One region of the Streptomyces sp. NPDC050485 genome, then DNA from elsewhere that is predicted to be linked to it. Evidence: riboswitches for the same ligand, from Rfam matches in the RefSeq annotation. Region 1 holds a riboswitch; the other holds the start of a gene.

Region 1 (15,483 bases):
GTCGCGACGGTCGCCTTCATCGCCTCGTACGTGACGTTCCCGTCCGACAAGATCATCTACATCTTCCCGTTCGGGCACGTCAGCGCGCTGAACTTCTCCCTGGGTCTGACCCTGGGCGTCGCGCTGTTCTGCATCGGCGCGGGCGCGGTCCACTGGGCCCGCACCCTGATGTCGGATGTCGAGATGCCGGCCGAGCGTCACGAGATCGCGGCCCCGCCGGAGGTCAAGGCGCAGGTACTGGCCGACTTCAAGCAAGGCGCGGCCGAGTCCGGCTTCGGCCGACGCAAGCTGATCCGCAACACCATGTTCGGCGCGCTGGCCATGGTGCCGCTCTCCGGTGTGATGCTCCTGCGCGACCTGGGCACGCTGCCCGAGGACAAGCTGCGGCACACCATGTGGTCCAAGGGCAAGGCCCTGATCAACATGAACACCAACGAGCCGCTGCGTCCCGAGGACCTGACGGTCGGTTCGCTCACCTTCGCCAAGCCCGAGGGCCTGGAGGAGAGCGCGCACGACTTCCAGACGCAGATCGCCAAGGCCGCCCTGATGCTCGTCCGGATCAAGCCGGAGGACATCAAGGACAAGCGCGAGCTCGAATGGTCGCACCAGGGCATCGTCGCGTACTCGAAGATCTGCACCCACGTCGGCTGCCCGATCTCCCTGTACGAGCAGCAGACGCACCACGTGCTCTGCCCGTGCCACCAGTCCACCTTCGACCTCTCCGACGGCGCCCGCGTCATCTTCGGCCCGGCCGGTCACGCCCTTCCGCAGCTGCGGATCGGTGTGAATGACGAGGGATACCTCGAAGCGCTCGGCGACTTCGAAGAGCCCGTCGGTCCTGCCTTCTGGGAGCGCGGATGAGCACCACGACAGACGCACGGCGCGAAGCGCCCGCCGGTGAGCGGATCGCGGACTGGGCGGACGGCCGGCTCGGGATCTACTCCCTGGCCAAGGCCAACATGCGCAAGATCTTCCCGGACCACTGGTCCTTCATGCTCGGCGAGATCTGCATGTACAGCTTCATCATCATCATCCTCACGGGTGTGTATCTGACGCTGTTCTTCCACCCGAGCATGAACGAGGTCGTCTACGACGGCTCGTACGTGCCGCTGCAGGGCATGAGCATGTCCGAGGCGTTCAACTCGACCATGCACATCAGCTTCGATGTGCGCGGTGGTCTGCTGATCCGGCAGATCCACCACTGGGCGGCGCTGATCTTCCTCGCCGGCATGTTCGTGCACATGATGCGCGTGTTCTTCACGGGCGCGTTCCGCAAGCCGCGTGAGGTCAACTGGCTGTTCGGCTTCCTGCTGTTCGTCCTGGGCATGTTCACCGGCTTCACCGGTTACTCGCTCCCGGACGACCTGCTCTCCGGCACCGGTGTCCGCTTCATGGAGGGCGCGATCCTCTCCATGCCGGTGGTCGGCACGTACATCTCGTTCTTCCTCTTCGGCGGCGAGTTCCCCGGCGGGGACTTCGTGGCCCGGTTCTACTCGATCCACATCCTGCTGCTGCCGGGCATCATGCTCGGCCTGATGGTGGCTCACCTGATCCTGGTCTTCTACCACAAGCACACCCAGTTCGCGGGTCCGGGACGTACGAACAAGAACGTCGTCGGCATGCCGCTGCTCCCGGTGTACATGGCCAAGGCCGGAGGCTTCTTCTTCCTGGTCTTCGGTGTCATCGCGGCCATCGCGGCGATCGCCACGATCAACCCGATCTGGGCGATCGGCCCCTACCGTCCGGACCAGGTGTCCACCGGTGCGCAGCCCGACTGGTACATGGGCTTCTCCGAAGGCCTGATCCGTGTCATGCCGGGCTGGGAGATCAACCTCTGGGGCCACACGCTCGTCCTGGGTGTGTTCATCCCGCTGATGATCTTCCCGCTGGTCCTCGCGACCATCGCGGTCTACCCGTTCATCGAGTCCTGGGTCACCGGCGACAAGCGTGAGCACCACATCGCGGACCGGCCGCGCAACGCCCCGACGCGCACCGCGTTCGGCGTCGCCTGGATCACTTGGTACATGGTGCTGCTCATGGGTGGTGGAAACGACCTCTGGGCGACCCACTTCCACCTGTCGATCAACGTCATCACCTGGTTCGTCCGGATCGCGTTCTTCGTCGCACCGGTCCTGGCGTTCGTCGCCACCAAGCGGATCTGCCTGGGTCTGCAGCGGCGCGACGCCGAGAAGGTGCTGCACGGGCGCGAGTCCGGCATTATCAAGCGGCTGCCGCACGGTGAGTTCATTGAGGTCCACGAGCCGCTGGACGCCGGTGCGCGCTACAAGCTCACCGCGCACGAGCAGTACAAGCCGGCCGAGATCGGCCCGACGGTCGACGAGAACGGTGTCGCCCGCAAGGTGTCGCGGACGCAGAAGCTCCGCGCCAAGCTCAGCAAGGGCTACTACGGCGAGGGAAGCCAGATCCCCAAGCCGACGGCCGCGGAGTACGAGGAGATCACGAGCGGCCACGGCCACCACTGATCCCTGCTTGACCTGACGGTCGCCACAACCGAGGCTCCGGCCCGGCCCCATCACGGGGGCCGGGCCGGAGTCTTTTCCGCGTCCGCACTGCGGGCACGGACGCGGACCGCCCCGCGCCTCTCGATAGGCTGGCGGGCGGTATCCCGTCCTTTTGACCACCAGGAGCGAGCATGAGCGCTGTTACCCCCACCGGAGGCGACACCGTGGCGGCCTACTCCTGGCCGGGTGTCCTGGACTCGCTGCTGAGCGGCGCCGACCAGAGCGCGGACGCGACCGCCTGGGCGATGGACAAGATCATGCGCGGCGAGGCGACGAACGCCCAGATCGCGGGCTTCATGGTCGCGCTGCGCGCCAAGGGCGAGACGGTCGCCGAGATCACCGGTCTGGTACGCACCATGTACGCGCACGCCAACCTGATCGAGGTGCCGGGCCCGAGCGTCGACATCGTCGGCACCGGCGGCGACGGCGCCAAGACCGTCAACATCTCCACCATGTCGGCGATCGTGGTCGCCGGCAGCGGCGCCAAGGTCGTCAAGCACGGCAACCGCGCGGCCTCCTCCTCCAGCGGCGCCTCCGACGTCCTGGAGAAGCTCGGCGTCAATCTGAACCTGTCGCCGAAGCGGGTGGTGGAGGTGGCCGAGGAGGCCGGGATCACCATGTGCTTCGCGGTGAAGTTCCACCCCGCGCTGCGGTATGTGGCCGCCGCCCGCAAGGAGTTGGGCATCCGCACCACGTTCAACGTCCTGGGCCCGCTGACCAATCCGGCGAGGGTACGGGCCCAGGCGACCGGTGTCGCCGACGCGCGGATGGCGCCCATCGTGGCGGGCGTGCTCGCCGAGCGCGGCTCGTCCGCGCTGGTCTTCCGCGGTGACGACGGCCTCGACGAGCTCACCACCACCGCCACCTCCCGGGTGTGGGTGGTGCGCGACGGCGCGGTCCGCGAGGAGAGCTTCGACCCGCGCGACGTCGGCATCGAGATCGCGCCCATCGAGGCGCTGCGCGGCGGGGACCCCTCGTACAACGCGGAGGTCGTCCGCCGGCTGCTCACGGGCGAGCGGGGGCCGGTGCGGGATGCGGTGCTGCTGAACGCGGCGGCCGCGCTTGTCGCCCTCGAACCGGGCGAAGGGCCGCTCGCGGCGCAGATCGGGGCCGCGATGGCCCGGGCCGCCGAGTCCATCGACTCGGGAGCCGCCCGGAGCGTCCTGGAGCGGTGGGTCGCGGCCAGCAACGCCTGAGCCGTACATCCTGTGACGCAGGGCGCAGTCCAGATCGCGGACTGCGCCTTGCGCACGTCGGGACCTGTGGCAGGATGCTGTTCAAGGTCATGAGTGACAGCGATTTAGGCCCCGGCTCGCTGTCCGGCAACCCTCCGTCCGTGGCGGGGTGCCCCGGGTGAAGACCAGGTCGTAGGCAGCAAGGCCTACGGCAAGCGCGGACCCCTGGACATCATCGGATGTCACAGCCCTGGGGTCCTGGTCCTCAAGGGAGCAGTCTCGTGAGCAAGCGAATGCGATAGGGCGTACCGCCCCTTTCTTCACCACCCTCCACGCCGTCCTTCTCCGGGCTGCGTGTTCGAGGTCAACACCCGTACGCGGCAAGGCAGTCGACCCCCCTCCAGCGAGGCCGGGGCACGCCGTCGCACCCGGGATCCGAAGTCAACTCGCCTTTTCCTGCCGGGAGATACCGCCATGTCCGCACGCCCCGCCGCCACCGCTTCCGTCACCGCCCCCCGCACCGACGAGTCCGCCGACCCCTGCTGTGCCGCGCCGCTGCCGGTGCTCGGCCGCGATGTCACCGTGCCGCTGGTCACCGGCGGCGAGGTGACCTACGCCGCCCTCGACTACGCGGCGAGCGCGCCCGCGCTGCAGCGGGTCTGGGACGACGTCGCCGCGTACGCCCCGTACTACGGCAGCGTGCACCGCGGGGCCGGCTACCTCTCGCAGCTCTCCACCGACCTGTTCGAGAACAGCCGGGCGACGGTGGCGGAGTTCCTCGACTGCCGCCCCGGCGACCAGGTCGTCTTCACCCGCTCCACCACGGACTCGCTGAACCTGCTCGCCCGGGTGCTCCCGGCCGACTGCCAGGTCTTCGTCTTCGAGACCGAGCACCACGCCTCGCTGCTGCCGTGGCGCGACGCCCGCGTGACGTACCTGAACGCGCCGCGCACCCCGCAGCAGGCCGTCGAGACCCTGGAGCGCGCGCTGGCCGACCGCGACCCCTATGGCCCCGCGCTCGTCTGCGTCACCGGCGCGTCCAACGTCACCGGTGAGCTGTGGCCGGTGAAGGAACTGGCCGCCGCAGCGCACGCGCACGGCGCCCGCATCGTGCTCGACGCCGCCCAGCTGGCGCCCCACCACCCCGTCTCCGTACGGGAGTTGGACGTCGACTGGATCGCCTTCTCCGGGCACAAGCTGTACGCGCCGTTCGGCTCGGGCGTGCTGGCCGGCCGCGCGGACTGGTTCCAGGACTCCGAGCCGTACCTCGCGGGCGGCGGCGCCTCGAAGAAGGTCGCTCGACGCAGCGACGGCGGCGTGGACGTGGAGTGGCACACGACGGCCGCCCGCCACGAGGCCGGTTCGCCCAACGTCATCGGCGTGTACTCCATCGCCTCCGCCTGCAAGGCGCTCACCGAGGCGGGCTTCGACTCGCTGGTCGAGCGGGAGCGGCAGCTGATCGCGAAGGTGCGCGAGGGGCTCGCGACGGTGCCGGAGGTGAGGGTCCTCTCGCTCTTCGGCGACGACGCGCCCCGGGTCGGCGTCATCTCGTTCGTCGTCGAGGGCTGGAACAGCTCGCACTTCGCGGCGGCGCTCTCGGCGGAGTACGGGATCGGCGTGCGGGACGGGCTCTTCTGCGCCCACCCGCTGGTGCGCACGCTGCTCGGGAGCGACCCGCAGGACCCGGGCGAGTGCGGCGCCCCGGAGGCCGAGCCGGGCGAGCGCTCCCTGAACGCGATCCGGGTCAGCTTCGGGGCCGGGACGCCGGACGAGCACGTGTCCCGTTTCGTCGGGGCGGTGCGCGAGCTGGTCACCGAGGGTGCGAAGTGGCAGTACCGCACGGAGGCCGGCCGCTGCGTCCCGGCGGTGTAGTGCCGGGACGCTTCTGGGCCAGGGGGCAAAATCAAGCCCCTCCGGCGTTTGAGGAGCGGGGTCCGGGGCGGAGCCCCGAGGGGGTTTGGGGGCGGAGTCCCCGAGGGGGTGGGTCAGGAGTCCAGGCCGATGGCGAACGCTGCTTCCAGGTCGTGCTGGGAGTACGTGCGGAACGCCACATGCGTGTCCGTGGCCTCGACGCCCGGGATCTTGCTGATGCTGCCGGGGATGATGTCCGCCAGGTCGTCGTGGCGGGCCACCCTGACCAGCGCGATCAGGTCGTAGGTACCCGTCACCGAGTACACCTCGCTGACGCTTTCGAGGGCCGCGATCGATTCCGCGATCTCGGGAATCCGGTCCACGCTGGTCTTGATGAGCACGATCGCGGTGATCACGGCTGGCTTTCTCCCTCGGTGGCGGCCGCACCCGCGGGCTTCACGGGCTTTCGGCGTTTCACTCTATCCGTCCGGCGGAAACGGGCCCATGCGTAGAGGAAGCCGAGGCCGAAGCCGACGAGGTGGGCGAGGTAGGCCACCCCGGGCCCGGCCGCCTGGCTGCGGATCGCCAGCCACTGCAGGGCGAACCAGAAGGCCAGGACGATCCAGGCGGGAAAGCGCAGCGGCAGGAACAGCAGGAACGGGAAGATGCTGGTCACCCGGGCGCTGGGGAAGAGGCAGAGGAAGGCGCCGAGGACGGCCGAGATGGCCCCGGACGCCCCCACCAGGGTCTGCTCCGAGTCGGCGTGTGCCGCCGCGTACGCGAACAGGGCCAGATAGCCGCTCCCCAGGTAGAACAGGACGAACTCCACCCGGCCCAGGCGTTCCTCGGTCATCGCGCCGAAGACGTACAGGAACAGCATGTTGCCGAGCAGGTGCAGCCAGCTGCCGTGCACGAACAGGGCGGTGAGCGGGGTGAGCAGGGCGTGCGGCCGGCCCGTGAGGAGTTGCCCGGGGATGACGCCCCAGCGGGCGAAGTAGCCGCTCTGGGCGCTGAGGATCGCGTCGCCGGTCCCGTAGACCGGGTTGAGACCGGAGGCCGGGCCGACCACGAAGAGCAGACAGCACGCGGTGATCAGCCCGTACGTCACCGTCGGGCCCCGCACCGCACCCTTGACGATCGCCGCTCCCCGCCACTTGACCATGGGGAGAGAATGGCCCAAAAGGGGCTATCGGTACAGACCGCCTCGCCGTGTCGGCGGTCGGCGGGTAGGCCGTAGGGTTACGGGCAGTACTCCCGCAGTTCGACGGCGCACCGCGAGATCCTGGACCATGGAAGTGGAAAGAGGACGGCACCACATGACCACCGTTCCCCAGCCGACCGCCGACACCCGGTGGCGCTGCACGCTCTGCGGAAACCTCACCCGTTTCGATGTCACCCGCTCGTCGAAAGTGGTCGAGTACGTCCATCTGGACCTCGCCGGAGAGCCCACGGTGGAGGAACGCGAGGTGGTCAGTGAGACCATCGAGTCGGTCCGCTGCCGGTGGTGCAACGCGGTGGACCGGATCGAGTTGGTGGACCGGCCGGGTACCGACTCGGCGAGCGTTTCCTGAGGAGTGCTCCGCAAGCGGTACGGATGACAGTTGGGGTGACGGATTGTGGAGCGTGCAAGCGGTGCTGAACCGGCCGCTTCGGCCGGTGACGGCCCCGCCGAGGTGCTCGACCGCCCGCTGCCCGAGGGCGTGCGGCGCCGGGTCGTCGCCTTCGTCTCGGAGGCGTTCGGCGGCCTGACCATCGCCGAACTGCCCGGACAATTGCGGCAGTACGCCCGTTTCACCCCGACCCGGCGCGCCAAGTTCGCCGGCAACGCGATGGCCGCCGCCCTGGAGAGCGACCCGGTGTTCCGCCAGCGCATCGGCGAGCGGCTCAAGGAGTCCCAGCCGGAGCTCGCGGGGGCCGTCGAGGCGGGCTCGCCGCCCGCGGCCGCCGACCCCGTGGACGTGGCGGCCGTCGCCTATGTGCTGCGCCCCACCGGCTGGGTGAAGCTGGTCGCCGCGGCCGGCGAGGAGGCCCAGCGGGCGGACGCCGAGCGGGCCGACGAGGAGGGCCGGCGCGAGCTGGACCGGCTGCGCGAGGAACTCGCCGAGGCGCGCGCCCAGATCAAGTCCGAGAACGAACAGCTGCGGACGGAACTGGCCGCGGCACGCAAGGAAGCCGAAACGCTCCAGCGCAAGCTGCGCAGCGCCCAGAGCGATGTGAAGCGCGGTGAGGCCGCCCTGCGCAAGACCCACTCCGAGATCGACGGCATCAGAGGCGAGGCGGCCGCCCAGGTGACCGCCGCCGAGAGCGAGACCCGGCGGCTCAAGACGCGGCTCAGCGAGGCCGAGGCGGGTCTTGAGGCGAGCCGGCGCGCGGTGCGCGAGGGGCGCTCCGTCGAGGACATGCGGCTGCGGCTGCTGCTCGACACCGTCCTGGAGAGCGCCCAGGGCCTGCGGCGCGAACTCGCCCTGCCGCCCGCCTCGGTGCGCCCCGCCGACACGGTGGACGCGGTCGCGCCGGGCACCATGACGCCCAAGGACATCGCGGCCCGGGCGCTCTCCGAGACCGACCCGGCGCTGCTCGACCAGCTTCTCGCGCTGCCCCAGGTGCATCTGCTCGTGGACGGCTACAACGTCACCAAGACCGGCTATCCCACGATGCCGTTGGAGAAGCAGCGGCTGCGGCTGCTCGGCGGGCTCTCGGTGCTCGCCGCCCAGACGGGCGCCGAGGTCACCTGCGTCTTCGACGGCGCGGAACTGGCGGCTCCGGTGCTGCTCGCACCGCCCAGGGGCGTACGGGTGCTGTTCTCCAAGCCCGGGGTGACCGCGGACGAGCTGATCCGTCAGCTGGTGCGCGCCGAGCCCTCGGGGCGGCCCGTGGTGGTCGTCTCGACGGACAGGGAAGTCGCCGACGGCGTCGCGAAGGCGGGCGCGCGCCCGGTCGCCTCCCTGCTGCTTCTGAAGCGTCTGTCCCGCGTCTGAGGCATTCCGGGTGTTCTGGTAACTCCTGTGTTCAATGCCCGAATTCGGGTGATCGCTGCTGAGCACTCCGTCAAGTGCCAACTACTACGCGTGGGATGACAGTAAAGAATCCTCTCCGCGGCCGAATTTTTTGCCATCAGGATTTGAACTGATCACAGGATGGTCACTAGGGTCGGGCCTCGTACCTTCATGCGGTTGATCACTCGTTCGGGGTGTCCGTGAAGGTCCCGCCGAGTCAGCAGAGTTCGGCGGCTGAGGAAGAAGGAGCTCGCCTTCGTGGGGTCCCACCGTCGTCCCAAGCCCGCGAACCGCACCCGCGTGACCGTGCTCAGCGCGACCGCCGCCGCCGTCGTCGCCCTCACTTCGCAGGCCGCCCAGGCGGACCCCAAGCCCTCCAAGGACGAGGTCAAGAGCAAGGTCGACAAGCTCTACGGCGAGGCCGAGCAGGCGACCGAGGCGTTCAACAACGCCAAGGAGAAGCAGAGCCAGCTGGAGAAGCAGATCGGCCAGATCCAGGACAAGGTCGCCCGCGGCCAGCAGGAGCTCAACACCCTGCGCACCGGCCTCGGTTCGATGGCCTCGGCGCAGTACCGCTCCGGCGGCATCGACCCCTCGCTGGAGCTCTTCCTCTCCTCCAACCCGGACGACTTCCTGGACAAGGCGTCCTCGCTCGACCAGTTGAGCGCCACTCAGACCGAGGCGCTCCAGAAGATCCAGGGCAAGCAGCGCTCCCTCGCACAGGAGCGCAAGGAGGCCCAGGACAAGCTGAAGGACCTCGCCGACACCCGCAAGGTGCTCGGCGACAAGAAGCAGGAAGTCCAGGGCAAGCTCAGCGACGCGCAGACCCTGCTCAACTCGCTGACCGCGCAGGAGAAGGCGTCGCTCGCCGCCGCCGACGCGCGCGCCAACCGCTCCGACGCGCGCCCGAACCTCGGCCACGATGTGCCCGCCTCGCAGGTCGGCGCCGCCGCCTTGCAGGCGGCCGAGTCCCAGATAGGCAAGCCGTATGGCTGGGGCATGACCGGCATGGCGTCCTTCGACTGCTCGGGTCTGACGGGTTACGCCTACGGCCAGGCCGGCGTCCAGCTGCCGCGCACCTCGCAGGAACAGGCCACCGCGGGCACCCAGATCGGCCGCAGCGAGCTCAAGCCCGGCGACCTGGTGCTCTTCTTCGGCGACCTGCACCACATCGGCCTGTACGCCGGCAACAACACGGTGCTGCACGCGCCGAAGCCCGGCGCGTACGTGCGCTACGAGTCGATGGACAACATGCCGTTCCAGTTCGGTGTGCGCATAGGCTGACCCGCCTTTCCCTCCGTCAGCCGCCGACACCGCCCGAACGGGCGAATCACGGCAACTCAGGCTGACGCCACGCCCCGCCGGTGACCTGTGTTCTCCGGTGGGGCGTCACTGTGCGTGGGGAGCGGGGTCGTTGGCCGCCGGGTATCCGCCCGGTTACTGTCCGGCGAGCGGTTTCCCGGTGATCTCGCCGCCCACCCGGGCGGCAGGGGCCGCACGCAGTGCAAGGGAGTGCGGCATCCGTGGCGTCCCATCGTCGGCCTTCGCCGTCCGGCCTCACCCAGAGCGCCCGCGTCACCGTCCTTTCGGCGGCGGCCGCGACGGCTGCGGCGGCCCTCGCGGCGCCTTCCGCGAGCGCCGACCCGCACCCCTCGGGTGCCTCGGGGCAGGCCAAGGTCGACCGGCTCTTCCAGGAGGCCGAGCAGGCCACCGAGCAGTACGACAAGGCCGGCGAGCGGACCGACCGGCTGCGCGACGAGGTGAAGCAGGCCGAGGACGCCGTCGCGCGCGGCCAGGAGCGGATCAACCGCATGCGGGGCGCGCTCGGCGCGCTCGCCGGCGCGCAGTACCGCTCCGGCGGCATCGACCCCTCGCTCGCGCTGCTCCTCTCCTCCGACCCCGACACCTACCTCGACCGGGCCGCCACCCTCGACCGGCTGAGCGAGCATCAGACCGGCGCGCTCCAGAAGCTCCAGCGCGAGCAGCGCCACCTCGCGCAGCAGCGGGCCGACACCGGCCGCAAACTGGCCGAGCTGGAGCGCAGCCGCAGCGAGGTCGCCCGGCACAAGCGGACCGTGGAGTCGAAGCTGGCCGAGGCGCGCCGGATGCTGAACGCGCTGCCGGCCGACGACCGGGCCGCCTACGACCGCGCCTCCCGCTCGGGCCGCACCGAACTGCCCGAGCTGTCCGACGCGCCGCCCGCCTCCGAGCGGGCCGCCGCGGCCGTCATGGCGGCCCGCGCGGCGATCGGCAGACCGTACATCTGGGGTGCCAACGGGCCCGCCGGATTCGACTGCTCGGGCCTGATGCAGTGGTCGTACGCGCAGGCCGGCGTCGGCCTGCCGCGCACCTCGCAGGCGCAGCGGTACGCGGGCCAGCAGGTGCCGCTCTCCGAGGCGAGGCCGGGCGACCTGGTGACGTACCGCCACGACGCCAGCCACATCGCCATGTACATGGGCGACGGCCAGGTGGTGCACGCCCCGTATCCCGGGGCGCCGGTGCGCTACGACCCGGTGGGGATGATGCCCATCTCCTCGATCACCCGCGTCTGACCGTACGATCGGCGGGTGGCAGGTCAGGGACGCGGTCGACGGGTGCGGCGCGGGCGGGCGGCGGGATGCGGGCTCGCCGCGCTGCTGCTCCTCGCGGCCTGCTCGGCGCCCGGACCGGCCCCCGACGCCACCGTCGGCGAGGTGCAGCAGCTCCTGGACCGGCGGGCGGCGGCGGTGCTCAAGCACGACGAGGGCGGCTATCTGGCGGCCGTCGATCCGGCGGCGACGGGGCTGCGCTCCGCCCAGCGCACCGAGTTCGGCAATCTCGCGCAGGTGCCGCTGACCGCGTGGACGTACCAGGTCAACGGGGTGGACCGGCAGAGCGGGACGGTCACCGCGAGGGTGGACCTGCGCTACCGGGTCGAGGGCTACGACACCGCCCCGGTGACCGCCGCCCGCACCCTCACCCTCGACGAGCGGGGCGGCCGCTGGTACGTCGCCGGGGACCAGCCCGCCAAGGGCGCCGCCCAGCTGCTGTGGCAGCAGGGCCGGGTCACCGCGGTACGCGGCAAGCGCAGCCTGGTGCTCGGGGTGGGCCAGGGCGCGGCGCGGCTGCACGAGATCGCGGACACCGCGGACGCGGCGGTGCCCGAGGTGTCGGCCGCCTGGCCCGGTCGGTGGGCGGGCCGGGTCGTCGTCCTCGTACCCGCCTCGCTCGACGGGATGGCCGCGCTGCTCGGGGCGCCCGCCGCGTCCTACCGGGGGATCGCGGCGGTGACCACCGGCGAGGCGGGCGGCGCCGCGGCCGCCCCCGCGGACCGGGTGATCGTCAATCCGGAGGCGTACGCGGTCCTCGGCGATGTGGGCCGCCGGGTCGTCCTCACCCACGAGACGACCCATGTCGCCACCCGCGCGCACACCTCGCCCGCCACCCCGATGTGGCTCTCGGAGGGGTACGCGGACTGGGTCGGCTACCGCGACACCGGCCGCACGGCCCCGCAGGCCGCCCCCGAACTCCAGCAGGCGGTCCGCGCCGGCGACCTGCCCGCCGACCTGCCGACCGACGCCGACTTCGGCTTCGACGGCGGCGCGGACCGGCTCGCCAGGGCGTACGAGGGCGGCTGGCTGGCCTGTCGGCTGATCGCGGCCCACTGGGGCGAGGCGACCCTGGCCCGCTTCTACGCGAAGGTGGGCGACCAGCCGCACCGCGAGGGCGCGGTGGAGAAGGCGATGGCCGAGGAACTCGGCCTGTCCCCAAGGGAGTTCACCACCATGTGGCGGGAGTACGTCCGCGACCAACTGGCCTGATCAGGCCCGGCCCAGCTGGTCGACGGCCTCGGCGAGCCACGCCTTCTCCTCGCCCGCCGTGGCCCGCGCGATCCGCAGCATCCCCTGCCGGAACAGGTCCGGCACCTCCTCGGCCGCGACGGGCCGGCCCTCGCGGTAGAAGAAGCTCGCCGGGGTCTCCAGGAACGCCTGCCGCCGCTTGAGGACGGCGGCCTGTTCGGCGGGGTCGGGGAGGTGCCGCAGAAACGCGAGCACGGTGAAGAACCGCTGGCCGTCGGTGATGTCGACGTCCTTGGGGTGCCGCAGCCGCTCCAGGAGATTGGCGCGGCCCGCAGCGGTGAGCGAGAGGATGCGCCGAGGCGCGGCCCCGCTGCCCGGCTCGGTGCGCTGCTCCAGAAGACCCGCCTTCGCCAGCCGGGTGATCGCCGGGTAGAGCGCCCCGTCACTGACCGGCCGGATGTGCCCGCTGAGCCCCTTGATGCGCTCCTTGAGCTCGTAGCCGTGCAGGGGCTCCTCGTACAGAAAACCCAGGATCGACAGCTCCAGCATGCGCGCCCCTCGTCTTGTCCGGTTGCCGTGCGCCATGGTACCTCTTATCGAGCTACCTCGAATCGAGGTATAGCGAAAAGAGGGGGGATGGATCATGGGGTCGACTGCTCATCGCAGGCGGCTGGTGGCGCTCGCGTATCCGGTCTACTTCGAGCTCCTGGCCGGGGTCACCGCCGGAATCATCAACATGGTCTGGGTGGCGCGGCTCGGCGGGGACGCGGTCGCCGCGGTGGCCGTCGCGACCAACGTCGAGAACGTGCTGCTCGGGGTCATCCTCATGGCCGGTTCGGGGACGACCGTGCTGGTCGCGCGGGCCAGGGGGGCCGGGGACCCGGGTGGGGTGCGGGCGGCCGTGCGGGGCGGGTGGGGGGTGTGGGCGCTGGTCACGCCCGTCGTCGCGGTGGGCGGGTATCTGTGCCGGGAGCCGCTGGCCCGCCTGGTGCTCGGTGGCGACGGCGGCGCCGCGCTCCACCTCGCCACCGGGTACTTCTCCGTAGCGCTGCCCGGCATGGCGGTCTTCTTCGCCACCAACGTCGTGGACGGCATCCTCAAGGGTGCGGGCGACACCCGCACCCCGATGCGCCTCGCCCTGCTCGCCAACGGGCTGATCCTCGGTCTCGACCCGCTGCTCATCCTGGGGTTCGGCCTGGGCGTGCGGGGCGCCGCCGTCGCCACGGTGCTCGGGCGGGCGGCCGCGCTGGCGTGCGGGCTCGTGGTGCTGCGGCGCGATGCCCTGCCGCGTGCGGCCGGGCCCTCGCCGGGCGGGCTCGCCGCCGATCTGTGCCGCACCTTCAGGACCGGGCTTCCCATGTCGGTCGATTTCGTGGTGCGGATGGCGGGAACGCTCGTCCTGGTCGCCGTGGTCGCCCGGATCGGCGTCGCCGAGGTCGCCGGGTACGGGATCGCCACCAAGGCGATGTACGTGGCGACCATGGCCTTCTACTCCGTACGCCAAGCCGCCGCGATCCACACCGCGCGGCTGCTCGGTGCCGGGCGCGACGAACGGCGGGCCGTCGGGCGGGAGGCGCTGCGTATCTCGGGGACGATCGGGGTCACCGCTCTCGTTGTGCTGGTGGCCGCCGCGCCCTGGATCATGGCGGCGTTCGGCGCGCGGGGAGAGGTGGCCGACGCGGGGGCGCTGTATCTGCGCTGCCTCGGCCCCTATCTGGTGCTGCTCTCCTGCTTCATCGCGCTCGGCGGGGTCTTCGAGGGCAGCGGCGGCAGCCCGCTCCTGGCGCGGATCACCGCGTGCGGGGTGGTGCTTCAACTGGCCCTTGCCTACGGGCTTTCGGGGCTCGGGCTGCCCGGCGTCTGCCTGGCGATGGCGCTGGCCACGGCCGTCCAGTGTGCCGCCCTCGCGCGGCTCCACCGGCGTGCCAGAGGTCAGCGGGTGCTCGACGATTCGGCCGTGCGGGTCGGTTGAACGGGGAGGGCCGGGTGGTTGCGGGCGGGGGCCGTCGAGCGCCACAGGCGGCGGCAGGCCAGGAGGGACGCGGCGACCAGGAGGCCGTTGCGTACGACGAGAAGGAGGATGCCCAGCCAGTCGCCGGCCACCACGTGGGAGAACCAGATGGGGAACTCCAGGAACGTCACGCCCGTCGCGACCAGGACGAGCTGGGCCGGGCGGATCATCGGGCCGCGGCGGAAGACCAGGCACACCGCGGCCAGGCCGACCAGCCACAGCAGGTACTGGGGACTGATGACCCGGCTGGTGGTGGTGAAGAGCAGCACCGCGGTGAAGGCGGCGTCCGCGAGGGTGCTCGGACGCACCGGGCCGCGGGCCCCGACCCGCCACAACAGCAGCCAGCCGAAGGCGAGCGCGCTCAGTGCCAGCGCGAGGGCGGACACCAGCGGGACGTACGGTCCCAGGAACTCCACCGAGCCGTAGTTCAGCTGCACCCGGCCCGGCCAGCCGAAGTGCCGGGCCACCTGGAAGACCAGCGCCCCCAGCGACTCGACCTCCGTGCCCCGGTCCCGCTGGAAGGTGAGGAAGGCGAACGCGCCCGGTGCCGCCGCGACGCACGCCACCGAAAGCCCGGCCGCGGTGACCGCGGCGGTCGTCCAGGCCCGGCGCGGGGCGCGCACGAGCAGCAGCACCGGCCACACCTTGAGCAGCGCCCCGAAAGCGGCGAGCGCCCCCAGGACCCGGGGACGGCGGGCGCCCGCGAGCAGCGCCGCGACGGCGACGGCGGTCACCATCAGGTCGTAGCGGGCGTACGCGGTCGGACCGAGCAGCGGCACCCCCACCGCCCACATCCAGGCCCCGTTCGGGGACTTGCCGGGCCGGCCCGCCGCGTACATCAGGAGGCCGAAGACCAGCGCGTCGGCGAGGAAGGCGAGGACGAAGAAGGCCGAGGCGTAGTCGAGGAAGGGCAGCGCGGCGGGGGAGAGGATCGCGAGCGCGGCGGCCGGCGGGTACTGCCAGGTGACGTCGTCCAGCGGGTACGTCCCGGTCTGGAGGACCTGGGACCAGCCCTGGTAGATGACGTGCACATCGCTGGTGACGTCCGGGCCGGGCAGCACCAGCACCCGGAAGACGCAGAGCAGCAGCAGACAGCGGGTCGCGGCCCAGGTGGCCGCCACGGCGAGGGTGCGCCGGGGGATGCTCATG
Region 2 (15,483 bases), on a different contig from region 1:
CAGCACGCACCCCGCGTCCGACACCACCGGCACCTCCTTCGCGACGAGGTTCATGCCGTCCCGGATGGGGTTCACCAGGGCGACGTCCGCGAGCCGGTACGCGGCGAGCGAACGCGCGAAGTCGTCCTGGACGTGCAGCACGACGGGGGTCCAACTTGCCGTCCCGTACGCCGAGTTGATGTCGGCGGCCACCCGCGCGACCTCCGCCGTGTAGTCCCGGTACACCGCGAGGTCCTGCCGCGAGGGATACGCGAAGGCGACGTGCACGACCCGCTCCCGCCACTCGGGGTGCGCATCCAGCAGATGCCGGTACGCGTGCAGCCCCCGCACGATGTTCTTGGACAGCTCGGTGCGGTCGACCCGCACGATCGTCCTGCGGCCCGCCCCGATCTGCTCGCGCAGCGCCGCCATCCGCTGCGCCACGTCCGCCTCGCGCGAGCGCCGCCGCAGGAAGTCTCCGTCCGCGCCCAGCGGGTACACCGCGATGTCCGTCTCGTGCGGCGCCCGGCCGGGCACGGTGTGCCGGATCCAGTGCCGCCCCTCGCCGGACGGAACGAACGCCTCCGTCCGCTGCCCCTCGCCGGACGGAATGAACGCATCCGTCTCGGCAGGGAGCGTGGCCGTCACCGTGTTCATGAACGCGCCCGCCCACCGCCGGGTGAGGAACCCCAGCCGGTCCGCGCCGAGCATCCCCCGCACCAGCTGCCCCGCGATGTCGTCCGGCAGCATCCGGAAGTAGTCCACCGGCGCCCACGGCGTGTGCGAGAAATGCCCGATCCGCAGGTCGGGGCGGAGCTCGCGGAGCATCCCCGGCACCAGCGCCAGGTGGTAGTCCTGCACCAGGACCCGCGCCCCGTCCCCGGCCGCCGCCGCCAGCGCCTCGGCGAACGCCCGGTTGTACGCCTCGTACGAAGCCCACTGCCGCCGGAACTCCGCGTCGAAGACCGGCTCCAGCGGCGTCTGGTACAGCATGTGGTGGACGAACCACAGCACCGAGTTCGCGATGCCGTTGTACGCCTGGGCGAACACCTCCGGGTCGATGTCCAGCATCCGGACACCTTGTTCACCCACGCCCCGCCGCACTGCCTCGCGGTCGCCGTCCCCGAGCGCCGCGCACACCCACAGCGACTCCACCTCGTCGCCGATCGCGCTGAGCCCGGAGACGAGCCCGCCCCCGCCCCGCTTCGACTCCAGCGAACCGTCCTCCTTGAGGACGTACGAGACGGGGCCGCGGTTGGACGCGACGAGTACCTGGACCTTGGGGGTGGCGTGCGCGGAGACCATGAGCGGAACCTAGCCCGCCGCGCAATCGCCCAAACACGCGTACGCCCGGCCCGGGGGGCGGTATCCGGCCGTCCTTCCCGGCCCCTACGCGGCGCGGTGGAGCGGGTACTCCTCGATGTCCCGCATCGGCGGCCGCTCCTCGGTGTCCACGGCGTACGTGCGCGGTACGAAGCCGTGCTCGCCCCGCTCGAACTGGGTCAGCTCGGGGCGCACGAGATGGCCCCGGGACAGGCGGAGCTGGGCGGTGCGGTAGATCGCGGCGGCCATCCGGCCGAGCGCTTGGCCGTCCTGGTGGCGGTGCTTGCGTACCCCGACATCGACCTGCGCCAGCGCGTCGAGGCCCACCGTGTGCAGCGCGTCGACCAGCAGGGCGAGCTCCACTCCGTACCCGACGGGGAACGGCAGCCGTTCCAGGAGCGAGCGCCGGGCCGCGTACTCTCCGCCCAACGGCTGGACGAATCCCGCCAGTTGGGGCCAGTGCAGGTTGAGCAGCGGGCGCGCCACCAGCTCGGTGACCCGGCCGCCCTGACCGGCCGCCTCGCCGAGCGGGCGGTCGTACATCGCCTTGACGAAGTCCACGTCCGGGTCGGTGAGGAGCGGCCCGACGATCCCGGACACGAACGCCGGGTCGAAGTCCTTCAGGTCGGCGTCGATGAAGCACACGATGTCGCCGCTGGTCACCAGGAGCGAGCGCCACAGCACCTCGCCCTTGCCGGGCAGCGCCGGTATCCGCGGCAGGATCGCGTCCCGGTGCACGACCCGCGCGCCGGCCGCCGCCGCGACCTCGGCCGTACGGTCGGTGGAGCCGGAGTCGATCACGACCAGCTCGTCCACGAGCGGCGTCTGCCCGGTCATCAGGGTGCGGCGGATCGCGCCGACGATGTCACCGACCGTAGCTTCCTCGTCAAGGGCGGGCAGGACGACGCTGACGGTGGCTCCGCCCTTGTGCTTCGCGGCCATGATCCGGTCCAGCGGCCGCTCGGCCGCGGACCAGGAACGCCTGCTCAGCCAGCGTTCCACCTCTTCCAGCACGGTCCCCGGCCTCCTCATGTGATCCATCTCGCGGTTCGGACGGCTATCTCAACCGTCCAGGGCTTCGGTTACAGTCTTGAACAACGCGGATGACCGTCGCATGTCGGGGGTCGTCACCACGCTGACAATCGAATACCGCTCATCCAGAGGGGCAGAGGGAAACGGCCCGTTGAAGCCCCGGCAACCCTCCAGTCGGTTCTCGTCGATCAAGACAACGAGGCCACCGGCTAGGGAAGGTGCCAAATCCGTCTCATGGCGACGTTCGCCATGAGGAAGATGAGGAGAAAGGGCCTCCCCTCCATGTCTGCACAGACTGTTGAAAGCCGCACCTCTGTCGACACTTCGGTCGATACCTCTGTTGATCTCGGTCCGGCGTCCGGGCTTTCCTGCCGCGAGTGCGGCCAGCGCTTCGAACTTGGCCCGATCTTCGCCTGCGAACTGTGTTTCGGACCGCTCGAAGTGGCTTATGACCTGCCGCTCGGCGACCCCGAGGCGCTGCGCAAGCGGATCGAGGCCGGCCCCGAGAACATCTGGCGCTACGCCCCGCTGCTCCCCGTCCCCGCCGACGTGGCCGACAAGCCGAACCTGAACCCCGGCTTCACCAAGCTCGTCAAGGCCGAGAACCTGGCGCGCGAGCTGGGCGTCGAGCCCGGCAAGCTGTTCGTCAAGGACGACTCCGGCAACCCGACGCACTCCTTCAAGGACCGCGTCGTCGCCCAGGCCCTGGAGGCCGCCCGCGCCTTCGGCTTCACCACGCTCTCCTGCTCCTCCACCGGAAACCTCGCGGGCGCAGTCGGCGCCGCCGCCGCGCGGGCCGGATTCCGCTCCTGCGTGTTCATCCCGCACGACCTGGAGCAGGGCAAGGTCGTCATGGCCGCGGTGTACGGCGGCGAGCTCGTCGGCATCGAGGGCAACTACGACGACGTCAACCGCTTCTGCTCCGAGCTCATCGGCGACCCGCTCGGCGAGGGCTGGGGCTTCGTCAACGTCAACCTGCGCCCGTACTACGGCGAGGGTTCCAAGACGCTGGCGTACGAGATCTGCGAGCAGCTCGGCTGGCGGCTGCCGGACCAGCTGGTCATCCCGATCGCCTCGGGCTCCCAACTCACCAAGATCGACAAGGGACTTCAGGAGCTCATCAAGCTCGGCCTGGTCGAGGACAAGCCGTACAAGATCTTCGGCGCGCAGGCCGAGGGCTGCTCGCCGGTGTCGACCGCCTTCAAGGCCGGCCACGACGTCGTACGCCCCCAGAAGCCCGACACCATCGCCAAGTCCCTGGCGATCGGCAACCCGGCGGACGGCCCGTACGTCCTGGACATCGCCCGCCGCACCGGCGGCGCGGTGGAGGACGTCAACGACGAGCAGATCGTCGACGCCATCAAGCTGCTCGCCCGCACCGAGGGCATTTTCGCGGAGACGGCGGGCGGGGTGACGGTGGGCGTCACGAAGAAGCTCATCGAGGCCGGTCTCATCGACCCGTCCCTCACTACGGTTGTTCTCAACACGGGTGACGGCCTCAAGACGCTCGACGCCGTGGCCCCGACCACCGGCCCGACCGCGACGATCCGCCCGAGCCTGGACGCGTTCCGCGACGCGGGCCTCGCCCACTGAGCCACTGCCGAACGACTAGGAGCACCGAACCATGAGCGTGAACGTCCGCATCCCCACGATTCTCCGCACCTACACCGGCGGTCAGGCCGAGGTGCCGGCCGAGGGCGGGACCCTCGCCGAGGTCATCGCCGACCTGGAGAAGAAGCACACCGGGATCGCCGCGCGCGTCCTGGACGACCAGGGCAAGCTGCGCCGCTTCGTCAACGTGTACGTCAACGACGACGACGTGCGCTTCGAGCAGGGCCTTCAGACCGCCACGCCCGAGGGCGCCGGAGTCTCGATCATCCCGGCCGTCGCCGGAGGCTGATCCGTCGCGCGTTTCCCCCGAATTGCCCTCTCCGCACGAGAAGCGGAGGGGGCAATTCTGCATGGTTGATCGCGGTACAGTTGGGAAGGCCCCTTCGCTTCGTGTGCCAAGTGCATATGAGAACGCGACAACATGGGGTCAAAGTGTGCGAGCCATTTGCTCCTTAAGTGCACTTTGCCCGGCCCGACTTGCCCCGGAATGTTGAATTCATGGCATTCCGCTCTCCGAGTGTGCCCGGAATTCTCGTCCGATTGACCTGTTGCAGAGGGCAGTTGGGCAGATACATTCAGCCGCGGTCGACGCGTTCCGGCGCACACCCTCTCCTGTCGGAGGGTGGAGGTCTGACCCGGGTCCGCGAAGTGCGGTCCCGTGCAAGGGCCAGTAATAGGGGAGTTAGGCATGGCTCAGGGCACCGTCAAGTGGTTCAACGCGGAGAAGGGGTACGGCTTCATCGCGGTCGACGGTGGTGCGGATGTTTTCGTCCACTACAGCGCGATCCAGATGGACGGCTACCGCACCCTTGAAGAAGGTCAGCGAGTCGAGTTCGAGATCTCGCAGGGCCAGAAGGGTCCGCAGGCGGACATGGTCAAGCTCGCCGTCTGATCTCGGCGCGATCGACCACCGACGCACTCACGCATGAGGGGGGCTGCCCAAAAGGGTGGCCCCCCTCACGCGTTCCTCCGTCCCAGGGGGCTGCCCCTTCAGGGGCGCGGGGAACTGCGCGACCAGCCACGCACGGTCCGCAGGCGTATTCCCCGAAGCCCCTCCGGAGTTTGAGGAGCCGGGGCGTGGGGGCGGAGCCCCCGCCGGTGCCGGGTCGCAGCCGAGGGAGGCCGACAGAGGACCCGGGTTCAAGAGACTCGCTTGCACTCGCAGGGGCCGAGTGCTAATCATTGGCGTTAGCACTCTCCCAGTGAGAGTGACAGAACTTGGATCGGGTCAGTGAGGCCCGCAGGCCGGGTGGGGCAAGGAACCACAAGGGCTGCAGGCCGTCCGTCGCGGGCACCGGCACGGTCCACGAAGAACGCCACCCCTGTCCGGGAGGACCACTTCACATGGCCAAGATCATCGCGTTCGACGAGGAGGCACGGCGCGGTCTCGAGCGCGGGATGAACCAGCTCGCCGACGCCGTCAAGGTCACCCTTGGCCCCAAGGGCCGCAACGTCGTCCTCGAGAAGAAGTGGGGCGCCCCCACGATCACCAACGATGGTGTTTCCATCGCCAAGGAGATCGAGCTCGAGGACCCGTTCGAGAAGATCGGCGCCGAGCTGGTCAAGGAAGTCGCCAAGAAGACGGACGACGTCGCCGGTGACGGTACGACCACCGCGACCGTCCTGGCCCAGGCCCTGGTGCGCGAGGGTCTGCGCAACGTGGCCGCCGGCGCCAACCCGATGGCCCTCAAGCGCGGCATCGAGAAGGCCGTCGAGGCCGTCTCCGGCGCCCTGCTTGAGCAGGCCAAGGACGTGGAGACCAAGGAGCAGATCGCCTCCACCGCCTCCATCTCCGCCGCCGACACCCAGATCGGCGAGCTCATCGCCGAGGCGATGGACAAGGTCGGCAAGGAAGGCGTCATCACCGTCGAGGAGTCGCAGACCTTCGGTCTTGAGCTTGAGCTCACCGAGGGCATGCGCTTCGACAAGGGCTACATCTCGGCGTACTTCGCCACCGACATGGAGCGTATGGAGGCGTCGCTCGACGACCCGTACATCCTGATCGTCAACTCGAAGATCAGCTCGGTCAAGGACCTGCTGCCGCTCCTTGAGAAGGTCATGCAGTCCGGCAAGCCGCTGCTGATCATCGCCGAGGACGTCGAGGGCGAGGCCCTGTCGACCCTGGTCGTCAACAAGATCCGCGGCACCTTCAAGTCCGTCGCCGTCAAGGCTCCGGGCTTCGGCGACCGCCGCAAGGCCATGCTCGGTGACATCGCCATCCTCACGGGCGGCACGGTCATCTCCGAGGAGGTCGGCCTCAAGCTGGAGAACGCCGGTCTCGACCTGCTCGGCCGCGCCCGCAAGGTCGTCATCACCAAGGACGAGACGACGATCGTCGACGGTTCCGGTGACAGCGAGCAGGTCCAGGGCCGCGTCAACCAGATCCGCGCCGAGATCGAGAACAGCGACTCGGACTACGACCGCGAGAAGCTGCAGGAGCGCCTGGCGAAGCTCGCCGGCGGTGTTGCGGTCATCAAGGCCGGTGCCGCGACCGAGGTCGAGCTCAAGGAGCGCAAGCACCGCATCGAGGACGCCGTTCGCAACGCGAAGGCGGCCGTCGAGGAGGGCATCGTCGCCGGTGGTGGCGTGGCTCTGCTCCAGGCTTCCTCGGTCTTCGAGAAGCTGGACCTGGAGGGTGACGAGGCGACCGGCGCCAACGCCGTGAGGCTCGCCCTGGAGGCCCCGCTGAAGCAGATCGCCGTCAACGGTGGTCTTGAGGGCGGCGTCGTCGTGGAGAAGGTGCGCAACCTGGCCGTCGGCCACGGTCTGAACGCCGCCACGGGCGAGTACGTCGACATGATCGCCGAGGGCATCATCGACCCGGCGAAGGTCACGCGCTCCGCGCTGCAGAACGCCGCCTCCATCGCGGCGCTCTTCCTCACCACCGAGGCCGTCATCGCCGACAAGCCGGAGAAGGCCTCTGCGGGCGCTCCGGGCGGCATGCCGGGCGGTGACATGGACTTCTGATCCCTCACGGATCAGTAGCTCCATAAAGCGGCACAGCAGTACAAGCGGTACGAAGCTGTACGCCGAGGGCGGTATCCCCATCAAGGGGGTGCCGCCCTTCGGCTTTTCCGACCCCAGGGGGTACGGAAAAGTGGAAGGGCAGTAGGGGTGCTGGGTTCATGGCGGGAGCCTTCGGACCCGGTTACGTTGGTGATCAACGGCGGCAGCAGCCCGAACCGCCCCAACTGACCGACACCCGGGGGACTTTCATGCGTACCACACAGCTGCGGATCCGCTCCATCGCGGCCGTGACCCTCACCGCGCTCGCGGTCGGCGCGCTGGGCGCGTGCGACGTCGTGAACGACAAGGTGTTCAAGGACGACAGCAAGGTCTCGCAGAAGATCACCTCGGTACGCATCGACACCAAGTCCGGGGGCGTACGGCTCCGGGGCAAGGAAGGCCTCGCCAAGGTGTCCCTGCACCGTGAGGTCACGTACCGCGGTACGAAGCCGGAGGGCTCGACGTATCGCGTCGAGAACGGCGTTCTGGTGCTCAACGACTGCGGCTCGCACTGCTCGGTGGACTACACGGTCGACGTCCCGGCCGGGATCCCGGTGACCGGCTCGGCCAAGGCGGGCGGCATGAAGCTGTCGGCGGTGGGCGAGGTGAAGGTGTCCACCAGCGACGGGGAGATCATCGTGGACGGGGCGAACGGACCCGTCGACGTCCACACCACCAACGGCTCGATCAAGGCCGGCGGCCTGAAGGGCACGGGCATCAAGGCGCAGACCTCCAACGGCTCGATCTCCATCACCCCGGCGATCGCCCAAGACGTCCGCGCGCAGACGTCCAACGGCAGCATCAGCGTCACCGCCCCGTCCGGCCCGTACCGGGTCTCCGCCCAGACCCACAGGGGCGGCAAGAACATCGGCATCGCGGACAACCCGTCCGCCGCGCACCACCTGGACCTGACCACCAGCAACGGCGAGATCACGCTGAAGTCCACCAAGTAGACAGCCCTGTGGGAGCCCTCTCGGGTCGTCGGGTCGCTGCCGCGCGGGCTTCGGCAGCATGGGCGCGGACCCTGTCGGACGGGAGAGCGGCGCGGGGTAGGCGTGGTTCGCCTCGGCAGGAGGCGCACTCACCGCCCGGCAGAGCCTCTGGGCGTCCAGGGGCGCCGCACTTCGCACACTCCAGAACGCGCAGGGCCGGACGCGGGGGCGGTGGTTCCGGCGGTAGCTTGCCGATGAGGCGGGTCCGGGTGATGGCGGCGGCACTGTAGACCGGGGTCGGGAGACCGGCGGTCAGGGCACGCAGTACGTCCTGTTCCGTCGCGCCGCGCTCGAACCAAGCGGCCGCCAGCGGTTCCAGGTCCGAACAGTCCCTCGCCGAGAGGGAAAGCGCCGGTGCGGTACGCCCCAGCGCGGCCAGCAGTATGAACGCCCGGCTGCGGGTGGCCGGTTGAGCAACAGTGGGAGCGGGGGAGAGGGAGGGAGCGAGGGCAGAGGGAGGCGGGGGCGGCGGCGACGGGGCCGTGTCCTCGACACCCCCTCGGGTGAATTCCGCCCACCATGCGTCGTCCCGCGCCGTGCGCGAGAACCAGGTGCGGGTCACCCATCGCGCGCTGTCCGAGCCGAGCAGATGTTCGCGCCCCCGGCGCAGGTGGCCCGCGCCCACGAGGTACTGAAGAGCGGTACGCAAGGCGCACTGGCCGTATGGCAGCACCTTGGCCAGCGTCTTCACGGAGATGTCCGCGCCTTCCGGGAGCCGGTCGACGTACGCGGCGATGGCTGCCTCGCGGGGCGGAAGGTGCGCGAAGTCGTTGTTCGTGCGGTCCGGTTGGCCGGGTGTCGAACGCTTTCCGTAGCCCGGATTGGCCATGGGATGCGGGTCTGCGTGCGCGGTGGAGGGCACGGCACTAAAGTGGCTGTCAGCCATCAGATCGGCCTTTGATCGTGGTGGTCAAACCGCCGGATCGGTCGTTTCGATCTTGCGGTCAAGCCCCCGGAGGTGTTCCCGCACCTGACGGGGGCTGTTTGCTGTCTGGGACGCTAGAGGGTCGTCACCCTCCGTGGCAAGTCGAACGCGGAAAGTGCGAATTCTTCAACGCGTGCGCCCAACTGGCAGGGAGGGAGGGCGGGTTGAGGCCCTCCGCCCATTCCTTTTCAAGCACGGCTCGGGGCTCACTGCTTGAGCTTCGGGACATGCGCGACGAGCCGGCCACCGTATGACGGCGACCGGCTCGTCCTCGGCGAACGGGGAGTTCAGCCCGCCATGTTGGATCCCTTTACGTCGGCGATGAAGGCCGACCACGCTGCGGCTCGGAACACGAGCGTCGGGCCGCCGGGGGCGGCCTTGGAGTCGCGTACGGGGATGATGTGGGCGAAGTCGTCCGCGACTTCGAGGCAGTCGCCACCGTCGCCCCCGCTGTAGGTGGACTTGCGCCAGCGGCCAACTTCGAGGCAGTTGCCTCCGTCGCCCCCGCTGTAACTGGACTTCTGCCAGCGGGCTATCTCAAGGCAGTCGCCTCCACTGCCGCCGCTGTAACTGGACTTGTGCCAAGTGGCTTTGCTCAGGTCGTACTCAGGGCTGATCCTCATGGGCGTAATCCTCCGCCACTGATTTGATCAGGGCCAGGGATTGTTGAGGTGACAGTGCGCTGGCCCCCAGTAGATCGTAGGTCAGTTCGTACTGGGCGACGGTGGCCGGGTCGTCCTGCAAGCGTCCGGTCCCCAGGCCCTGGAGATAGGCAAGAGGGGGAGCGTCCTCGAAGGCCATGAGCTTGAGTGAGCCTTCCAAGGCCATGTGCGCGCCCGCGTCGAAAGGCAGGACTTGCACGATGACGCGGTGCTGGGATCCCAGTGCCGCCACGTGGGCCAACGCCTCAGCCATCACAGCAGAGCCGCCAACCACTCTCCTCAGTACAGCCTCGTCAATTACCACCCACAACAGGGGGGTTGTTGGATCACTGAGGAGCTGTGCCCGCTCCAGCCGAGCCGCCACCAGCTCATCGATGACGGTGTCCGGGGCTGTGGGTTGGTAGGCGCGGAACACGGCCCGCGCATACGTCTCAGTCTGAAGCAAACCCGGGATGAGAAGAGGCGCGTACTCCCGAATGGTGACGGCGACGGCTTCGGCCTCCGCCGCTTCGGCGAAGTGGTCGGGGTACTTGGACTTGGCGGCGGCGACGCAGTTGCGGGTGAAGAAGCTCTCGGTGCCCAGGATTTGGTCGATCTGGCGGGCGTATTCGAGGTGCATGCGGCGGGTGCCGGATTCGAGTTGGCCGATGAAGGAGCCGGAGACGAAGAGGGGCTGGCCGAGTTCTTCCTGAGTGAGTCCGGATCTCTCGCGGGCGAAGCGGAGTTCGGCGCCGAGGAGGGCGCGGGGAGAGGAGGAGGGGTCGAGGTTCTTGGGGCTTGACATGGGCAACTCCCTTGGACATGCGGGGCTGTTGGGTTGCCGTCGGTAGTCAGGCTAGCGGGAGTCGGCCACGCTGGGTGAGGGAAGTAGAACACTCGGTGTGCGGGAGGACAAGAGAGATGGCGCTGACGGCTATGGAGCGGGTCCGAGCGGTGGAGGTGGCCGTGGAGCAACTGCGGGAGGGCCTGGCGCGGGCCGGGGTGGTGCTGCCGTCACTGCGGATCGACCCGCTGACGTGCGCGGGGGAGGTGCTGTTCCCGCTGGTGGACCTGGGCCGCTGCAACCTGGACATGGCGCTGCGGCTGGCGGCGGTGCTGGGGACTACGTGAGGGGGTGCGGGAGGTGAATCGGAGAGGGAGGTTGCCGTGGTCCGGCGCCGGGTTGCTGCATCGCTCACACGATCGTGGGACGCTGAGGAATGTGGGCGCCGGGCCCGATGAGCGCCGGTACGTTCATGTCGTGTGAGGCCGAGATCGGGAGGTCCGCGGTGACCGCTGAAGTGGTGGAAGGCGGCTCCCAGTGGGGACGCCTGCTTAAGGCCTGGCAGGACATGGACGTGCCCGACGGTTGGCGGGCCGAAATCGACGAGGGCCGGATCATCGTGGTTCCACCCCCCAGCAGCGGCCACAATCTCATCGCCGACCTGGTGTCGCAGTGGCTGTACAGGTGCCTGCCCGACGGCTACGGGCTGTATCAGACACTCGGTGTGCACATTGCGAGCCTGGGCAAGCTATACGTTCCCGACCTGGTCGTTTTCGAGCGGGCGGAGCTGGCGCAGCGGGCAGCCGACGCGGGTGAGGACCCGCTGCCCGTCGACGGCGCCGACACACTGCTGGTCGTGGAGATCGCCTCGAAGAGCAATGCGAAGGACGACCGGACCAAGAAGCTGTGGGCATACGCCCATGCGCCGGTCCCCGCGTATCTGCTCATCGATCGGTTCGACGCACGCGGGCCCATGGCGACGCTGTTCACGGAGCCGGAGGGCGGGGTGTACAAGCACGACGATCCGGTGCCGTTCGGCAGGACCGTCGCCTTCCCCGAACCGTTCCTCTCGGCGCTCGACACGGGCGGCTTCCCGCGCTGAGCTACTTCCGCCCGAGTTCCGGGGCGATGGTGACCGGGAGCCGCAGGCGGACAGCCAGGCCCGAAGACCCCTGCTGCTCGGCCGTACGACGCGTCAGACCACGGCGAGCCGGTCCACCAGTAGTTCGGCTCTCCGCTCGGCGTCCCCTGTGGGCAGCCGTCCCGCCCGGGTCAGGGTCGCCAGGCCATGCAGGGCGGCCCAGAACGTCTCGGTGAACAGCCCCGGGTCGACGCCGTCGCCGGCGACCTCGCCCAGGCTCTCCAGGAGCGCGGCGAAGGCGTCCTTCAGAGGCTCCGGGGTGTCCTCCTGCGCGTACGGGAGACCGCCGTCGAGCTGGAAGATGGCGTCGTAGACCGCCGGGTTGCGTGCGGCGAAGTCGAGGTAGGCGCGCGCGAGGGCGGCGACCCGCTCGCGCGGGCCGTCCGCGGCGGCGGTCGCGGCCCGCACCGCCACGGCCATCTCTGTGGCGCCCTGGAGGGCGACGGCGCCGATGATCTCGCGCTTGCCGCGGAAGTGGCTGTAGAGGACGGGCTGGCTGTACTCGATGCGCTCGGCGAGCCGGCGGGTGGTGACCGCGTCCCAGCCCTGCTGCTCGGCGAGTTCGCGGGCCGTCGCCACGATGAGGCGCTCGCGGACCGCCCGTTCGCGCTCCTTGCGTTCCTGTACCGACATGATTCGATCCTAGCATCGCTAGACAATCAAGCGGCAGCAGTACTAGCGTTGCCCCATCACCTAGCAACGCTAGATCCTGGGAGGGGTAGTCATGCTCAACGCGCTTGAGATCGTCACCACCGTGATCGTCGGCCTGATGGTGGGGGTGGAGTTCTCCGTCGCCTTCGTCCTCAACCCGATCTTCAACGCACTCCCCGAGGACAGTGGCCAACTCGGCCGCGCCCACGGGGGCCGGATGCTCGGCGCCGTGATGCCGTTCTGGTACATCGGCTCGCTCGTCCTGAGCGCGGTCTGGGCCATCGCCGGATGGCATCACCACGGCGCCGGCCTCGTCGTCACCGCCGGCGCGCTGCTGATCTTGAGCGTGATCATGTCGCTTCTGCTGCTCGTCCCGATCAACAACCGGGGCAAGACGTGGACCCCCGAGAACCGGCCCGAGGACTGGAAGGAGCAGATGAACCGCTGGGACCGCTTCCACTACGTCCGCGTCGCCGTCATCATCGCCGCCTTCGCCCTGCTGGTCGCAGCCCTCGCCTGAGCCCGCGGGCCGACACCGCGCTGGTGGCGCACGATCCCAGTAAGGGGGCGGCACCGCGCGGCTCGCCGTCGAGCTTCAGCAGAGTCAGGGGGCCGGAGTGCTGGGGGTTGGGGTGGTGGCGGACCAGAAGTCGTCGTGGATGTAGGGGCGCGGGAGAGGTTTGCCCCCTTCGTAAGCGGGGGTGCTCGTGTCGACGTTGGACGGCGTAGTGGGATTCCGTACCGGGGAAGAGTGGGCGCAAGGTGTGGTGACACCGAAGCGGAACTGGCCCTCGCCCCCTACGGCGACCTCCACGCGGAAGCCGTCCGGGGTCGACGCGAACATGGCGGGGAATTCGCTGTCGGACCGGGTGTTCGTCATGGTGAACCCACGGGCCTTCCACCCGCGTTCCACGACTCCGAGGAGGCTGCCCCGGCGCTCGGGGGAGACGATCGTCATGATCATGAGCCCACGGTTGACGTAGCCGGTTCCGGCATCGGCGTTCTTCCAGTCCGTGCAGCCGCTTTGGCCCGGTGCGTCGTGGACCCAGCGCAGCCCCGGACTGATCCCGGCAACGGTTTCCTGGAGGATGGTGTCGGCCCTGTCGGCGACTTGCTGCATGTTCATGTTCGTCGGCTCCCGTTCCTTCTTGCCCGCGGCGACTGGCGAAGTGAGGCCGCACCCCGCTATGAACACCAGCAGGAGCAGGCCGCACGCGCGACGGAGGTGCTTCATCGGGGCTCCGGTGGAACGCGTATGTGGGGCGGAGAGTCAGGGGGCCGGAGTGCTGGGGGTTGGGGTGGTGGCGGACCAGAAGTCGTCGTGGATGTCGGGGCGCCAGGGGTATTCGCCTTTACGGGGAGGCGTGTTGGGCTGGGTGGCTGGATCCGGCACGCTGCTTTGGGCGTAGCAAGGCGTGGATACGGAGAACTCGAACTGGCCTCCGCCGCCGACCGCCACGCTGATCTGGAAGCCGTCGGGCGACGCCGCGTTGATCGCCGGGAACTCCTTGCCTGCCTCCACGCTCGCGATGGTGAGCCCCCGGGACCGCCAGTTGCGCTCGACCACCCCGAGCAGGCTGCCACGCCTCTCCTTGGAGACGATCGTCAGGACATCGATGCGCCGCGTCACCGTGCCGGTCCCCGTGCCCGAGTTGTTTCCGGTGCTGCAGCCGATGTCGCTCGAAGGCCCGTGGGTCCACCGCAAGGCAGGTTTGATGTCGGCCAGCGTCTGCTGAAGGATCCCGTCGGCCTTCTCGGCCCCTTGCCGCATGTCCATGTCCGGTCCTTTCCTTCCTGGAGTGCCGCTGCCGGAGATCGGCCCGCAGCCGGTGGCAGCAAGAAGCAGAAGCACCGCAACGGAGCGCAAAGCATGGTTCATCGAGGCTCCTGCGTGGTGATCTCGCGACGGTGACCGGAGACGATCTTGGCGATGTTGCGGGCAGACGTCTGGTCCTCGCCCTGGTCGGAGTCGAAGTAGTTGGAGTGTGCGGGAATGCCGTCCGCCCCCACAGGGGGACCGTCGGCGACGGCGAAGCGATGCGCTCCGAATTCGCGACTCGCGGGGTCGGTAGCGAAGTAGATCTCCGACGGGTCGGAAAAGAGTTGTCCAACGGCATAGCCCAGATGGGAGCCCCGGACAGCGCTGTAGACGGGGCCGAGCGGCGTGGCGGCTCCTTCCACGAACCCGAGAGGGCCGCCGGCCAGAATGCCCCCAGCCTCCGGGAGGCTGGGAAGCCGAGTCACCAGATCGTTCTTGGCCGCACCGACGTACACGTGGTCACGGCCGACGCCGAGATCGTCAGCGCTCTTCGCCTCGGTGCCGGGGCTGCCGACGAGGATGACGTCGTCGGCGCCAGGAATGCCGCCGGGCTCCTGTGCGGCCAGGCCGACGGTGAGGGAGCCGTAGGAATGGCCGATGGCGGTGATGTGCGGATCCGCCACCTGGCTCGTCGTGGAAACCCCAGCCATGAACCGGTTGTACGAGGCCGCCCCCGCTTCAGCATCTCCCGTGCCCATCACTGCGGTGTTGTCGAGGAGCTTTTCGGCGGGAATCTGGGGCGCGTCGTAGCCGAGCCAGGCGATGGAAGCGCTGGACGGGTCGTAGAAGCGGGCGCCAATGGCGGTGTTCCGGGCGCGCTTGATGTCCGTCGAAGCGAAGTGCTCGTCGAGCTTGGTGTTCAGCCCAGGGACGTACGCCGAGACGTTCTTCGCTGTATCCGGGTTGCCGAAGGAGACGATGGCGCGGCCGTTGCCTTCGTCGCCGATGCCGAGCAGGTACATCGGTGGCGCGCCGTCCCTCGGCACGGCCCTCAACTGGTTGTCGATGGAACGCAGTCCCGCCAGCTTGGTCTGTGCCTCGGGGTTGCCTTCCTCCGCCGCCAGCTTTCCGATCAGGATCTGGAGGTTGTCGCGGTTGGCGTGGTCTCTGACCTCGCTCGGGATGCCGTCCAGGTTTCCGATGATGTCCGGGTAGGCGGCGAGGTACTCCTCGCGCTCCTTGGCGGTGAGGTAGGTCCACCAGGCCTTGCGTTCGGCCGGCGACTTGTCCGTGGGGATGTCGTCCTTCAGGTAACGGCCGGAGACTTCGCGTACTGCGGCCGCGTCGGTGGCGACGTCCTCCCACGTCGCGGTGGCCACACTCAGCCCGGGTTCGGCTTTGAGTCTGGCGAGGGTGGTGCTGAACCGTTCGTCGATGCGGTGGGCCTCCCGCAGCGCGTCGAGGATCCGGTCCGCGATCGCCTGTGCCTTGGCGTGGTTCGGGTTGGCGTTGGGGAGGCCGAGCTGCGGCCCGCCCGGAGTCGGCGGGCGGGCCATCAGGGGTGAGCCCCCGCTCGCGCTGCCGCCGGGGAGCGGCTGCTTCGACATCAGGTTCTCGCCGCCGGGCGGGTAGCTCACCG

What was found. A riboswitch is a leader RNA that binds a small molecule or an ion and turns the genes downstream of it on or off. The one in region 1 is predicted to bind S-adenosylmethionine.
Positions count from the first base shown of each region.
Region 2: another riboswitch for S-adenosylmethionine. It lies ahead of thrC (threonine synthase); the one in region 1 lies ahead of ACIBK6_RS08410 (aminotransferase class V-fold PLP-dependent enzyme).

Region 1 covers NZ_JBITHR010000003.1:384,055-399,537, reverse strand. Annotated here, with positions in the region: gene ACIBK6_RS08425 (Rieske 2Fe-2S domain-containing protein) at 1-861, shown strand, start outside; gene ACIBK6_RS08420 (cytochrome bc complex cytochrome b subunit) at 858-2,483, shown strand; gene trpD (anthranilate phosphoribosyltransferase) at 2,654-3,718, shown strand; SAM riboswitch class IV at 3,804-3,921, shown strand; gene ACIBK6_RS08410 (aminotransferase class V-fold PLP-dependent enzyme) at 4,172-5,569, shown strand; gene ACIBK6_RS08405 (Lrp/AsnC family transcriptional regulator) at 5,683-5,964, opposite strand; gene ACIBK6_RS08400 (rhomboid family intramembrane serine protease) at 5,961-6,710, opposite strand; gene ACIBK6_RS08395 (hypothetical protein) at 6,865-7,119, shown strand; gene ACIBK6_RS08390 (NYN domain-containing protein) at 7,165-8,526, shown strand; gene ACIBK6_RS08385 (NlpC/P60 family protein) at 8,803-9,828, shown strand; gene ACIBK6_RS08380 (NlpC/P60 family protein) at 10,068-11,096, shown strand; gene ACIBK6_RS08375 (hypothetical protein) at 11,112-12,344, shown strand; gene ACIBK6_RS08370 (PadR family transcriptional regulator) at 12,345-12,872, opposite strand; gene ACIBK6_RS08365 (MATE family efflux transporter) at 12,967-14,295, shown strand; gene ACIBK6_RS08360 (glycosyltransferase 87 family protein) at 14,256-15,482, opposite strand.
Region 2 covers NZ_JBITHR010000010.1:154,742-170,224, reverse strand. Annotated here, with positions in the region: gene ACIBK6_RS21720 (trehalose-6-phosphate synthase) at 1-1,284, opposite strand, end outside; gene ACIBK6_RS21715 (glucosyl-3-phosphoglycerate synthase) at 1,369-2,316, opposite strand; SAM riboswitch class I at 2,453-2,599, shown strand; gene thrC (threonine synthase) at 2,617-3,927, shown strand; gene ACIBK6_RS21705 (MoaD/ThiS family protein) at 3,959-4,234, shown strand; gene ACIBK6_RS21700 (cold-shock protein) at 4,634-4,837, shown strand; gene groL (chaperonin GroEL) at 5,290-6,912, shown strand; gene ACIBK6_RS21690 (DUF4097 family beta strand repeat-containing protein) at 7,161-7,904, shown strand; gene ACIBK6_RS21685 (hypothetical protein) at 7,882-8,829, opposite strand; gene ACIBK6_RS21680 (DUF397 domain-containing protein) at 9,156-9,491, opposite strand; gene ACIBK6_RS21675 (Scr1 family TA system antitoxin-like transcriptional regulator) at 9,475-10,314, opposite strand; gene ACIBK6_RS21670 (hypothetical protein) at 10,431-10,640, shown strand; gene ACIBK6_RS21665 (Uma2 family endonuclease) at 10,799-11,395, shown strand; gene ACIBK6_RS21660 (TetR/AcrR family transcriptional regulator) at 11,489-12,067, opposite strand; gene ACIBK6_RS21655 (anthrone oxygenase family protein) at 12,159-12,605, shown strand; gene ACIBK6_RS21650 (hypothetical protein) at 12,690-13,319, opposite strand; gene ACIBK6_RS21645 (hypothetical protein) at 13,356-13,862, opposite strand; gene ACIBK6_RS21640 (alpha/beta hydrolase) at 13,961-15,483, opposite strand, start outside.